3 regions of the Desulfosporosinus meridiei DSM 13257 genome follow, and region 1 is predicted to be linked to each of the others. Evidence: riboswitches for the same ligand, from Rfam matches in the RefSeq annotation. Region 1 holds a riboswitch; each other region holds the start of a gene.
What was found. Region 1 has a riboswitch for cobalamin ahead of DESMER_RS02370 (DMT family transporter). Riboswitches for the same ligand answer to the same signal wherever they lie in the genome.

Region 1 (4,371 bases):
TATTATCAGAGCTGGATTTATTGCTTACCAGTGGTATAGATGATTTTTTCTTAATGACAACGGCTGATTATCCAATCAACGATTTTATGGATATTGCGAAAATCGCAAGAAAAAACTTGCCTGACAATATTAGATTTGTTGCCAATATCGGAGATTTTGTTCATGAAACAGCAAAAAGGCTTAAAGATATTGGTTTCACAGGAGTTTATCACATCAACCGCTTAAGAGAAGGTATTGATACTACCTTAAAACCTGAGACTAGGATAAATACTCTTAATGCAGTTCGCGATGCCGGTTTAGAATTGTACTATTGTGTCGAGCCTATCGGACCTGAGCACTCCTATGATGAATTAGCCGCTGAAATGATTAGAGCAAGGGATTATGATGTTAAAGTTATGGCAGTTATGCGCCGAACCCCAGTCAAAGGAACCCCTTTATATGAAAAAGGGCAAATTTCTGCCATAGAGCTGACCAAAATTGCCGCAGTCGCCCGATTAGTTACTCGTCCGAAGAGAGCTATGAATGCTCATGAGGTTACTCAAATGTCACTGTTAGCTGGCGTTAATCAGCTTTATGCAGAATATGGAGCCAATCCAAGAGATACTGAATCTCAAACTGAAAAGAATAGAGGTTTCTCGGTTACGCAAGCTCGGAACATGTTGTGGGAAGCCGGTTATAAGTAATTTTCATCCCACTATTCTCCATGCCCCTAACCTCAAGCAGCAAATTCGCCGACGTCGGCGAATTTGACCTGCCTTCCCCCGGGCCGTCAGCGAAGCCTACACAAGACCTACACAAGGGGACGGTTCGAACCCCTCTATTTTCTTATGCAGCCTCAGTCAAAAATGCAGATGTAGTTGAACAACCTTACTCAAAGCATATGTGTTCAAACCCTCATCTGTGACAAACTAAAAAAGAGCCTTTTTACGGCTCTTTTCCACTATCACGAGACCAGCCTACATGATGATTGTCATGCCTCAAATTTCTTAAGTTCTCTCGCCCATCTTCATAAGAATAAAAGATTGAGATAGACTTGATCACCGCCGGATCAAGTCTGCTCAGCATTTCTGACCTGTGGCCTTCCTCAAACCGTTCAAATATATTCAGCACAATAAAAGCAAAGCATGTTCCTCCTTAACTCTAATGGGAATGAACATGATGCATATCTGGTGTGTGCGCGTGTACATGCACTATTTTTTCATGGGTATGAACATGGCTGTGTTCGCCTTCACCTATGCAGTCATGGAGGTGAGTATGGTGATAATCCTCGTGATTATGCCTATGTTCGTGAGTGCCTTCTTCATGAGTATGGGGATGTTTATGGTGTTCCACTCCTCCAAAATAAGCACCGATTATCATAATAATTAAGGCGACAATAAAGGATAGGGTAATGTGCTGACCGAAAAGTACTATCGAGAATAACACCCCAGTAAAAGGAGCGACTGCGTAATAAGCGCTTGTTCTTGCTGCGCCGAGTTCTCTTTGCGCGATAATATAAAAGTAGATACTAAGACCATAGGACACAAATCCTAGCACTAAGGCCACTAATAGGTATAACACCTTGGTGCTGTACTGCTTTAGGGCAAGTGCGATTATGAGTGACCCTACTCCAGAGCCGAAACCCTTGACAACAACAATTTGCAGAGGGTCTTTCAGGGACAATATACGAGTACAGTTATTTTCCAAACCCCAGCAAATGCAAGCGAGGATAACAAATATTGAGCCGTTTGAGAAGGAAAAGCCCGTTAAATCCTCAACGGATAAAATAATGCTTGCTAAGGTTATCAGTGAAATAGCGATCCACATTCTCTTGCCAATTGCCTCTTTAAATATCAATAAAGCAATAAGTGATGTCGCCACAATTTCAAAGTTGCTGAGTAGGGAGACGTTTGCAGATGTTGTCATCGTAAGTCCAATCATCAAGCAAACAGGTGCAGCCACATCAAGGATAATCATACCCAAAATATACGGCATTTCTTTTTTTGTCATCTTAGCTTCAATTTGTTCGCTTTTGCTAAGTGCTTTTACTATATTAATGGTTAACATTCCGAAGCCCGCCCCGAGATAAAGGAGTGCAGCCATTAACGTAGGAGGTATTTCCTCAAGCAATAGCTTAGATACTGGTGAGCTTATCCCAAAAAGTGCCGCCGCCAATATTGCTATAGATATTGCTGTTTTATTTTTCATAATAGTTCTTTCAATTGCCAACACAAAAATCTTTGCACAGCATCAATGTCTTCCGAAGTAATCGTCCGAATTACTAGATCTTCCTTAGTCAACGCCATCAATTCTCCTTTTCTAATGCAGAGTCATGGCCTCCCTCTGGAAACCTTTATGTACACTCAATAATAAAAGCCTTTCAAACTAATGAAGGGCTGAATAGACAAAGTCCCTTCACCCATCCGTCGTGAGTAAAGCTTATTAGGCATCAGGTTCCTGACTTAGGTTCATGTTACTGCCTCCCGACCAAGTTTCCTCAGTGGATGACGCAAACTCCCCCTTACAGTGGCGGGACCGCGCCGGATTTGCACCGACTTCCCTGTGATGATTCTCCCCTAAGAGAGATCTCAAGCCCATATTGAATTATCAAATCAAATGTATCACATACCCAATATTTGGTCAAGGGTCAACAAAGAGCCCTCAATGGAGACTAAGCCATAATCATCTGGATCAATAGCCACAACTTTGCCTGAACGGTTATTTAAAGCCAAGATTTCTTCGTTAGTATTGGCTATGGTATAGCCGGCTTTCTCGACTATTTCATAGATAGATTGATCGGTGCCCTTAGGACCTTTTTTTGATCAAAATCGCCGCCGCCAAAATAATCAAAGCCACTGGCTGCCAGTTGTTTGCCAATTTCATAGGCATCATTTCGATTGCTGACCTTAGCATAGTAAGCCGCGGGAGTAGCGTGGGTGATGGGAACACTGGTTACAATCCCAATCTTATAGCCTTTAGCCTTTAAATCTTCCGTGATGGGTGTGTAAGTCTTGGTTTTACTCTCATCCATATTTATGACGCCGGACAAAGTTTTCTGACCTGAAGCGAGAGAAGTAGCCGTTGAAGCAGAATCGGGAATAAAGGAAGAAGAATCCTGAGTCATAAGGGCCCCGTGAACAGGATACTTAGTAAAGCTCAATTGCTCAGGAGAAAGCTTTCCGGGCAGAGATTTTTCCCCCAGATACATTTCCGCGCTGCTGACTTGGGCATAGCTCATGCCATCTCCGATAAACATAAAAACATATTTTGGGGTTTTTCCTTGATAGACCTCCTCCTTGGCTGACTTGGCTATCCCCAGATTCGGCTGAGCAGCTAAAAGGGATATAAGTAATGTGCCGATAACAACGATAAACGCGAGACCTTTGGAATGGCTTCTTTTGAACATTCCTATTTACACCTCCGAAAATTTTTCTTAATTGTATAACACTAGTATTAAGCGCTGATTACGTTTTTGTAAGCTTGCTGTTATTTTTTTCTATTTTTGCCAAAGAGAAAATGCGCCAGTCAAGAGAATCTCCATTCTCTCACCAACGCATTAATCCCATCTACATTCAATTCCCTCCGGAAGTAAATCCCTTGTTTGCCGTCCCTAAACCTTCGCAAACCCTTTCATTGATTTTGTCCCAGTCTTTTCCCTTAACCAGCTCATGCTTTCCTTCCCGATAAGCAATAACCCTGAGGAGCATCCTCCAAGGTGATCTCTGCAAACCCCGCCTCAGCAAAGATGGACTTCATCTCCTTCTCCTCCGGCAGCAGACAGTTTTGGACTGCACCACCCAGCGACACATGGAGATTATTAATATACTCTCTGCTGTGGGGATGCATGACAGTAACTCGCCCTCCGGGTCTCAGAACGCGAGCCATTTCCTGAGCAGAGCGCCTCAGATCATCAAAGTGGGGAAAAGCTGAGTTGCACACCACTTCGTCGACTGCCTGATCTGTCAAGGGAATCTCCTCCGCAGCTCCCTCTATGAACTCTAAGTTAGGGTACTGATATTTTTTTCTAGCTTCTGCCAGCATCTGGGGAGCAAAATCTAGCCCCACCACATTTCCGGCTGAACCCACGGCTTCGATCAGCAGAGGAACCAGTACTCCCGTGCCTGTCCCCAGATCCAGCACCTTACAGCCCGGGGGCAAGGCCAGCTCTTCTACCATATTTTTTAACCTGAGTATTACCTCATCTTCAATTAGAGTATCCCACTTGGCTGCCTTCTCATCAAAATAGGCTTTTTTATGACTCATCCTGCTCTCTCCTTTTGTCCTTTTAGTCCACTAATAGTTAAAACTCAATCTCTTGTCTAACATCATTTTTTGACCTGAGCAGATTTAACTTCTCTTAGGGTTGAGTTAAATCGAGTTTCTTAAAGCCGC
Region 2 (4,371 bases), 1.0 Mb from region 1:
AGGCATGAGCGCCAACTCGGCTGTCCTTCATGATTTCTAAAATCCTCTCGGGGCTTCGAGCGGATAATAAGCCATCCATGCTGTCCATGAAACCATCTAGGTGAATTCCTCCGGTGAGCATTAACTCAGCACCTAACAAGATAGCCCCTATAACCAAAGGTGGAAAATATGGAATAAGGGCTTTGGCCAACAGCCAGAGGAGCAGACCAATGATCAACCCCACTAGGGGATAGAAGCGATAGCTTCGTGTGAATTCTTCTGTTGTGATGTCTTGGGGAACAGGTAAAGGGATGCGAGTGAAAAAAGTCAGAGCAATCAGAAGCCCGCGCATTTATAATCACTCCTTGTGCAGAGAAGCAAGCAGCTTCTCGCCGGAGGTTTTCAAATCCATAGGTAAACCGGCGATAACCATATACACATGGTCAGCACTTCTGGCCAATATCTGATTGCTTCGTCCGGCTAAATCCCTGTAGGCCCGAGCTAAGGGGTTTTCGGGGACTATCCCTTGTCCTACTTCGTTGCTGACAAAGATGACCTTCGGTTTAATCTCTTGAGCAAGACCTGCAACTTCTTTAACCGCAGCCAAGACTTTCGGCTCTACATGGTTATAAAGATGGGAGTGATCTGGGGAATCGGGAGTTGATTCTGATTCATATGCTTCCTGACTTGAGTGTTCGGCTTGTCCGGCTAGGAGCATATTTGTAAGCCAAAGAGTGACACAATCAAGAAGGATGACTCCCTCCTCATCTTTAAGTTGAGTTAAGGTTTGCCCAATTTCCAAGGGCTCTTCGATGAGCCGCCAAGAGGAGGGACGCTGCTGTTGGTGTTTTTTAACCCGAATAGCCATTTCCCCATCCCAGATTTGGGCTGTTGCAATGTAAATGACCGGACGATTGTCCTGAGCAGCAAGAAGTTCTGCAAAAGAGCTCTTGCCGCTCCGAGCACCACCTGTGATGAGTGTAAACTGAGACATAGGTTCATCGACTCCCCGTAGTTAATATTAGCTGGATTTTTCGCTAACTCCCGCATCGGCGAAGGTAGCCATTTCCTCGATGATACGAAGAGCTGCTTCTACGAAATAAAAGGTCAAGGCTGCACCTGTTCCTTCGCCAAGCCTCATATTAAGGTTGAGCACAGGATCGAGGCCCAGACCGGCCAAAGCTTTACGGTGGCCTATTTCCATTGAACCGTGAGAAGGGATCATATAAGCAATGGATTGTGGAGCAAGTTTAGCCGCAATGAGTGCCCCAGCAGTGGAGATAAAGCCATCAATGACAATGGGAACATGGCTGGCAGCAGCTTGCAGGATGGAACCGGCAATTGCGGCGATTTCTAAGCCCCCGACTTTGCTAAGAACATCTAGAGCATCCGAGGTGTCCGGCTGATTGACCTCAATGGCTTTTTCAATAGCCCGGCGTTTTCTTATGATTCCCTCATCGTCAATGCCTGTCCCCCGTCCGACAACTTCTTCGATAGGAGAATTAGTTAATAAAGCAACAATGGCAGAACTGGGGGTAGTATTGCCAATTCCCAGTTCCCCGGTGGCAAAGAGGTTATAGCCTTCACGAATCTTTTCCTCCGCCACTGAGGCACCGGCCAGGAGAGCTTGCAAAGCTTCATAACGTGACATAGCCGGACCTTTAGTCATGTTTTTGGTGCCATTGGCTACGCGTTTTTGAATAAGTTGTCCCTCTATCGGGAAGGCAATACCTACATCTGTTAAAAAGACCTCGGCATTTGCCTGCCGCGCTAAGACATTGATGGCTGCGCCGCCATTCATAATGTTATAGGCCATCTGAGGAGTTACTTCTTGGGGAAAGGCACTTACTCCTTCTTCAACGACACCGTGATCTCCTGCCATTGTGAGAACGGCTTTCTTTTGAATTATCGGCTTGGAGGTTCGTTGAATCCCACCAAGTTGCTTGGCAATATGTTCTAACTGGCCCAGACTTCCTTGGGGCTTTGTGAGAGAATCTAAACGCCCTTGAATTTGATCCATTGCTTCTTGGTCCAGACCTTTGATGTCCGAAATTAGTTTTTGTAATTGAGTGTAGAGTTGTTCTTCGGTGAAGCTTTCCATATAATTTCCTCCCCCTATTTTATAATAATTTTCAAAATAGAAAAGTCCCGACCACAAATAAACTGTAGTCGGGACTTTACCGTCATCACCGCTGCTTCCCATAAAATAATGAAAAGACATAAACATCTTTAGGCAGGTCTCCTGGCTATCGATTCATCGCTTTGCTCGTCAACCTTCCCGGAAAAACCAGTGGTTCACGAAGCTCATCGAATACAGTGGTGGGTCCGCGTCGGATTTGTTATAGTATAACTTACCGAACTTCCCTATTCTCCCTTAGGGGCACCTAAAATGTAGGGTATTAATTTATTTTAGAATAGCACAACTTTTTTTGAATCTCAAGGAAAATATTAGAGAATTCTTTGACACAGATTTTTACAAGAGAGTTTCCTTCGTATATAATGGTAGGTATTAGTAAGCACGTACTTTTTCAATTTTTATAGACTGTTTTATAGAAAATAGACTGTTATTGGACGAATAGGAGGAACCGGTGTGTTTGAAAGTGATATCCTAGTAGCTGGAGCGGATCCTGGATTTGGAGCGATTAAACTAGATACAGGTGAAACAAAGGTTTTATTTCCCGCTGTCATTTGTAAAGGCAATGAACGAATTTTTTCAACATTAGGTAATACCTTAATTGGTAAGGGGTCTGATTTACAAACTCAAATAGCATCCTTGGACGTGATTGTTAAGAATAACTCCACGGGTGTAGAGAAGCATTATTTTATGGGGAGTTTAGCGGAAAGCTTAAATCCCAACGAAGCCCATTATTGTTGGGACGAGGACAAATCCTCGGATGAAGAAGCTACTGCCTTATTGGTGGTCGCTTTAGCCCTTGCTCAAAAGAGTCCCAAAGCGAATGTCTACCTGGGAACCGGCGTTCCTGTTAAATACTATGCATCCCTAAAGGACAAATATGAAGCTGAGTTGAAAGGCTCTTTTTCAGTCATGTTCCGTTCCGGGCCCTTGGAAGGAATGACCCGTCAGCTCAACATTTTGCGCTCTCGTGTACTTCCCCAAAGTTATGGCGTTTTTATTAAGGAAACTCTTAATGATTACGGAATCCCAACTAGTCCTAAGTTGTTTAGCGGGTACGTTGTGGTCATTGATCCGGGGTTTAGAACTACGGATATTGCTACTTTCTATGATGGAGTTATGCTCGATCCTCCGAACTCCTTTAGTATTGAAAAAGGGTTAAAGTGGGCTTATATTGGTGTGGCTGAAAAGCTCAAAGAACTGACCAGCAGTCATGCTAATCCCCTTGAAACAGATGATAAAGAGCTGGATAAAATTTTCAGGGTTAATGGCGGCCTGTATCCCTGGAATAATGGAACCATCAATCTTAATCCGATTATGAAGAGTATGCTGACCCAGTTGGGAACGGATATTACTCGCGAAGTGAAAAAGGCATTAAAACCGATGCTCGGTAAAATGCATACTGTAATTGTTGCCGGAAAAGTCGGTGAAATGGTTTATGAATATATTCAGATGGAAAATAAAAATCTAATCGAAGATCCTCAATTTGGCAATGCTACAGGCTTTCGGATTATGGCTGCCACTTTGGTCAATAATATTACCAAGAAATCGGACGTACCAGAATAATGCCGTTTCAGCCCTTATTTATACCTCTGTATTTTGATAAATCTTCAGAGGAGGATCTTTGGCTGGCTTTACAACAAATTGATCCGGAGAAGAGGAGCTCTTTTATCAAGGAGACCTTAAAACAAGTATTAGTTCAAAAAGAGCCTTTTAATACTTCTCATCATACCTTATCAGTAGATGTGCCTGAATTTGAGAACATGGATTCCTTGAAGGAGGAACCACAAATCGATAAGCAAGAGGTTGAGGCTGAACCAGAACCAGAACCAGAATCAGAATTAGAATCAGAATTAGAATCAGAATTAGAATCAGAATTAGAATCAGAATTAGAATTAGAATTAGAACTAGAACCGTCACTAGACCTAGAACCTGAACCAGCAATAATGTTTTCTTTAGAAGAATTATTTTTTACTCCTGAGAGTTCAACTACTGAGGATAAACCGGCCGGTTCAATTAACAGCCAAGTGAGTACTTCAATCTCAGGATACGAGTATATGATGAAGCATATCATCGGCATTGAAGAGGACGAAACCGTTCTGAATTTTTTAAGAGGAAAAGAGAAACGGGAAGAAAATCCGTAAATAAGCATGATAATGTATTCCCCCTCTTAATTTAGCATAAGTACAAATAACCGTAATAGATAATAATAGATATAATTAGGTTTTCAGATATTTAAAGGAGGAGAAAAATCATAG
Region 3 (4,371 bases), 110 kb from region 1:
GAAGTTCAGGTCAGGCTGTGATTGTCAGCGGGGATTATGTCCACAGCTTCCCCGATGCCCTCTCCATCTCCGCCTGGGCTGCTTATAACGGCGTACCCATTCTTTATGCCGATAACTCAGCCCAACTCCCCAAACCCACTGAGCAAGCTATTGCAGAATTGGGAATTAAGCAAACCCTGCTGATTGGCGGCAGGGCTGTACTCCCTCAGGAATTAGAGCAGATCCTGCCTGCTCCCAAGCGCTACAGCGGTCAGACTCTTTACGATACAAATGCAGCCGTGCTCAGTCAGCTTCAGCCTAACCCCACAAAACTCTTTGTGGCTACCGGAGGGGGTTTTGCCGATGCCTTGGCCGGGGCAGCTGTAGCCGGTCAGTCTAATGCCTGGATTCTGCTGACTGCAGGTGCATCCTCCGGCGAGGATGGTCTGACAGATGGGCAGGAACAGCTTCTTCGAAGTGCTGACAATCTCATCAAGGAGACCTATGTTTTAGGCGGTGCAGCCGTTGTATCAGATAATACCCTGCAGACTTTGAAACAGATACTGCCAAGCGGCACACCATGATAGCTTTAGCAAATTTGGTAAGCGAGCCCGAAGACAATGTCCTTCGCAGGAATTAGCTTTATCGTACAAAAGGAGGGAGTAAATGTGAGAAAACCTAAGTCAGTTGTACTTATCCTGGTTATACTCATGTCTCTTTTATTAACCGGATGTGGAGCTAAGACACCCACTGGGGATCTGCCGGCAGGGGCGAACACTGCAGGGGTTGCAGATTCAGGCCGAGAGACAGGTGAACTTAAACCTAGCGAGGAAAACGCAGATCAACAAGAACCTAGCAGCCAAGTTCCTGAGAATGCTCAGAATTCACAGGGGGCCAGCCCTTCCCAGAGTCAGCCACCGCAGCCCGACACAACTAATCAGGAAAGTAAGCCAACAATAGCTATCAGCTCAACCAGCCCCAACGGCTCAAGTTCAGGTACAAATGGATTAGCTGCTGTTCCGGCTCCTGCTCCGGCGGCCCCTGATTTAAACGTGAATCCTATCCCTCCTAGTCCCGATCCTAACCTCAATCCCAACCCCAAAAACATAGTAACCTTCTCAATTAATTGCCAAACTGCCGTTGATAAGGGACTTCATCAGGATAAAAAATATCAGGAGGTTGTGCCTGCTGATGGGATTATTCTGGCCCCCACTGTGGTGGAGTTCAAAGAAGGGGAAGTAGTATTTGATGTTTTGAAGCAGGTAGTACGCCAACATAAGATTCACATGGAGTATGAAGGGTCGAAAGGAACCCCCTATATCCAAGGAATCAATAATTTGTATGAGTTTGACGGAGGGCCCCTGAGCGGCTGGATGTATTGTGTCAACAAAGTATATCCTAATTATGGCTGCGGAGAATATAAGCTCAAACCGGGGGATATAATTGAGTGGAACTATACCTGTGATTTAGGCAAAGACTTAGGCCAAACTTGGCTGGGAGAGTAAAACGGAGCAACGGAACCAGACTCTCCCTTGGAGAAGGAAGAGTCTGGTGCTGGCAAAAGACAGGATGTGAAACAATGTTAAACCAGGTCGAGCCTAAGAACAAGGGCAGTCGAATCATCCACATACTCCGCTGGGCCATAATGTTTACAGTACCCTGCGCCTTAATTCTTTCGACGTTGCAGGGGGATAAGAACTATGGCTTATTAAGCGTGATCCTGATCATCTTGGCTATGGCTCCCTTTTTTCTAAGCTTTGAGAGACGCAGACCGGAAGCCAGGGAGTTGGTGGTTATTGCTGTGATGGCAGGGATTGCGGCTTTGGGCCGGGTAGCTTTCGCTCCCATTCCTCATTTTAAACCTACCTCAGCTGTTGTGATCATTACCGCCCTGACCTTTGGTCCGGAAGCCGGGTTTTTAACCGGTGCCGTAGCAGCTATTACCTCCAATTTGTTTTTCGGGCAAGGGCCCTGGACGCCCTGGCAGATGTTTTGCTGGGGTATGATCGGCTTAGTGGCCGGTATGCTGAGAAATGCCGGCTGGCTGAAAAGCAGGTTGAGTTTAGCAGTCTTTGGTTTTGCCACTGGCTTTGGCTTTGGCTGGGTCATGAATATATGGTATATCGTCGGTTTTATCAAGCCCATTACCTATCAGGCTATCATAGCAGCCTATATCTCCAGCTTTTGGTTTGACTTTACCCACGCTCTTTCGACCCTGATCTTTCTGGTGATCTTGGCGAAGCCTTGGATCAAAAAGCTGGAACGAATTAAGATCAAGTTTGGCTTGATGAATAATGAACAATGAATAATCAAGAATCAACAACGAACTTACTCAATCCACTGACAAAAAAATTTGCAAGATTTTTTTCGGGAGCAGGAATTTTAGAATCTACGTAGAAATGTAGGAATATTGAAAAAATTTAATCCGTGATTCGGACAGTATTTCCAAAACATTCCCAGAACACGATGATGACTTCTGGATTAGAAACTTAAATTTGTCTATTCGTCAAATACTCTCGAAAAACTAAATATGTAACGAGTGTACTTTTATAAAGAAAGTATTGACAGGGAAGTCAGTTAAGCTGACGCGGTCCCGCCACTGTAGTAGTGAGCGGCCTTATACAATGTCACTGGGCAACCGGGAAGACATAGGGCTGCAATGAACTTAAGCCAGGAGACCTGCTCGTTACAGATTACACAGGAACCTACGGAAGATAGGGGAGGTGCCGTTTACGCCGGAAAATCAGTGACATTATCCGGCTAGTGGAGTAACCATATCCCTTTACAGGTAGCTGTAGAGGGATTTTGCTTTTTTATGGTTTTCAAGTTACTCTAAGCGCAAATTTCTTGACCTCTAGTAGGGGACATTCATACCGATGGGAGGAGGATTATCTATGATTACGGCCACAGTGCATAGCTTAGAAGGAGCTGTCTCTAGACTGGGATTAGACCCCCTCATGGTGAATCGCTTTATGGAGGAGTGGCTACAAACTGCGCGAGAGGTCTCCTTTGAGGAAGCTAATGAGGTAGCTTGTATATTAAATAAAATGAAAAGATCCATCAAATATTATCTGGCGCCAGACCCTACCAGAGAAGGTTACCAAGTCGTGCTTATCGTGAGGAAGAATCGAGTGGTTACGATACTTACTCAGTTAACCAATTCTTTCTACGGGGTGCCGGAAGCCCAGACGGTGAATGGGACACGCATGATTAAGACTTTGGGGGGAGAAATGTACGAAGACAAAGGGAATTGGGTCAGACAACTCAGACAAAAGCACGAAAAAGTTCATTTCCGGAAAAAGCTGCGACCTTAGGAGCCAAGCAATTACTTCCTGATCAAATCATCAGTAGCTGCAACTCTATTTAGGCAAGCTTTCCCGCTCTAATAAACTGTGGAGAGTTTTTAATCTTTGCAGAGCTTTTTTAAGAAATAACTGGGGTGGGCTTTCCCGCTCCTCCGCCGTCGGATAGGCCTCCAAAGTTAAGCATCCCCGATAAGCGGTTGGAAAGTGCCGGGCTACTTGGGCCCAATCAATAATACCCTCTTCAGGCAGCCAATGCCGATCCTCCAGACCGTCATTATCCGACAGATGAGTTGTGACAAGTCGTCGGCCAAAATTCTTAAGAAGATGGAAGTCCGGTTTATCCGTTAGAAAGTAATGAGAGCTATCAAAACAAAAGCCCAAAGAGCCGGATGGAATTTTAGAAAGCAAATAGGGGACATTATCATTGCGGCGGGTGTTTTCGATAGCGATGGTCACCCCCAGGTTCTCAGCAACCCTTACGAGTTCAAACATGCTTTCGGCACCAAAATCGTTGGGCTTTGGCGTGATCTGGCCCTCCGTCAAATGCATTACCAGCATGGGAATTTCGTAGTCTGCGCAATCCTCCAGCCAGCGGATATGTCTTTGGATAAATCCCGAGCGCAGGGATTTGTTCTCTGACCACATTTCGCTGGATTCATTATAAGGTACATGCAGGTTTTCTAAGATAAGCCCCATATCTTTGACCAACTCAGGCATGCTCTCCTTCTTCATCGGCCAGGGGATGTCCTCATCCTCCCACCAGATAGAGGTAGCCTCAAATCCGGCTTCCTTAATTAATCTAAGTCGTTCCGGAAAAGGAAGTACGTAACCGAACCAGGAAAAAATACCCAGAGGATAGGAAGTTGTCATCTAAGTGCCCCCCTTTAAAAAAGTAACTCTCAACTACTCAAGTCACCAGACCCCGTATAGAAAATAATCTCCACTTGTGCTTCATAGGTTATAGATTTCAATATTCTCTAAACAGGTTAAGGAATCCTTGCAACTTTGTTGAGAAGGCAGGAATTTCTTGATTTCTATAGAACTAATAATATTGTGAATATATGACCATGGAGGTCTGACTTCAAAG

Region 2: another riboswitch for cobalamin. It lies ahead of cobT (nicotinate-nucleotide--dimethylbenzimidazole phosphoribosyltransferase); the one in region 1 lies ahead of DESMER_RS02370 (DMT family transporter).
Region 3: another riboswitch for cobalamin. It lies ahead of DESMER_RS02845 (hypothetical protein); the one in region 1 lies ahead of DESMER_RS02370 (DMT family transporter).

Annotation. Positions count from the first base shown of each region.
Region 1 is NC_018515.1:508,628-512,998, reverse strand. It holds gene DESMER_RS02380 (biotin synthase BioB) at 1-683, shown strand, start outside; gene DESMER_RS02370 (DMT family transporter) at 1,141-2,187, opposite strand; cobalamin riboswitch at 2,411-2,589, opposite strand; gene DESMER_RS02365 (alkaline phosphatase) at 2,756-3,385, opposite strand; gene DESMER_RS02360 (class I SAM-dependent methyltransferase) at 3,646-4,242, opposite strand; gene DESMER_RS02355 (iron ABC transporter substrate-binding protein) at 4,337-4,371, opposite strand, start outside.
Region 2 is NC_018515.1:1,509,654-1,514,024, forward strand. It holds gene cobS (adenosylcobinamide-GDP ribazoletransferase) at 1-331, opposite strand, end outside; gene cobU (bifunctional adenosylcobinamide kinase/adenosylcobinamide-phosphate guanylyltransferase) at 338-973, opposite strand; gene cobT (nicotinate-nucleotide--dimethylbenzimidazole phosphoribosyltransferase) at 1,001-2,080, opposite strand; cobalamin riboswitch at 2,195-2,381, opposite strand; gene DESMER_RS06965 (ParM/StbA family protein) at 2,570-3,679, shown strand; gene DESMER_RS23740 (hypothetical protein) at 3,679-4,257, shown strand.
Region 3 is NC_018515.1:616,771-621,141, forward strand. It holds gene DESMER_RS02830 (cell wall-binding repeat-containing protein) at 1-563, shown strand, start outside; gene DESMER_RS02835 (DUF4430 domain-containing protein) at 648-1,484, shown strand; gene DESMER_RS02840 (ECF transporter S component) at 1,559-2,284, shown strand; cobalamin riboswitch at 2,500-2,680, shown strand; gene DESMER_RS02845 (hypothetical protein) at 2,874-3,293, shown strand; gene DESMER_RS02850 (sugar phosphate isomerase/epimerase family protein) at 3,339-4,154, opposite strand.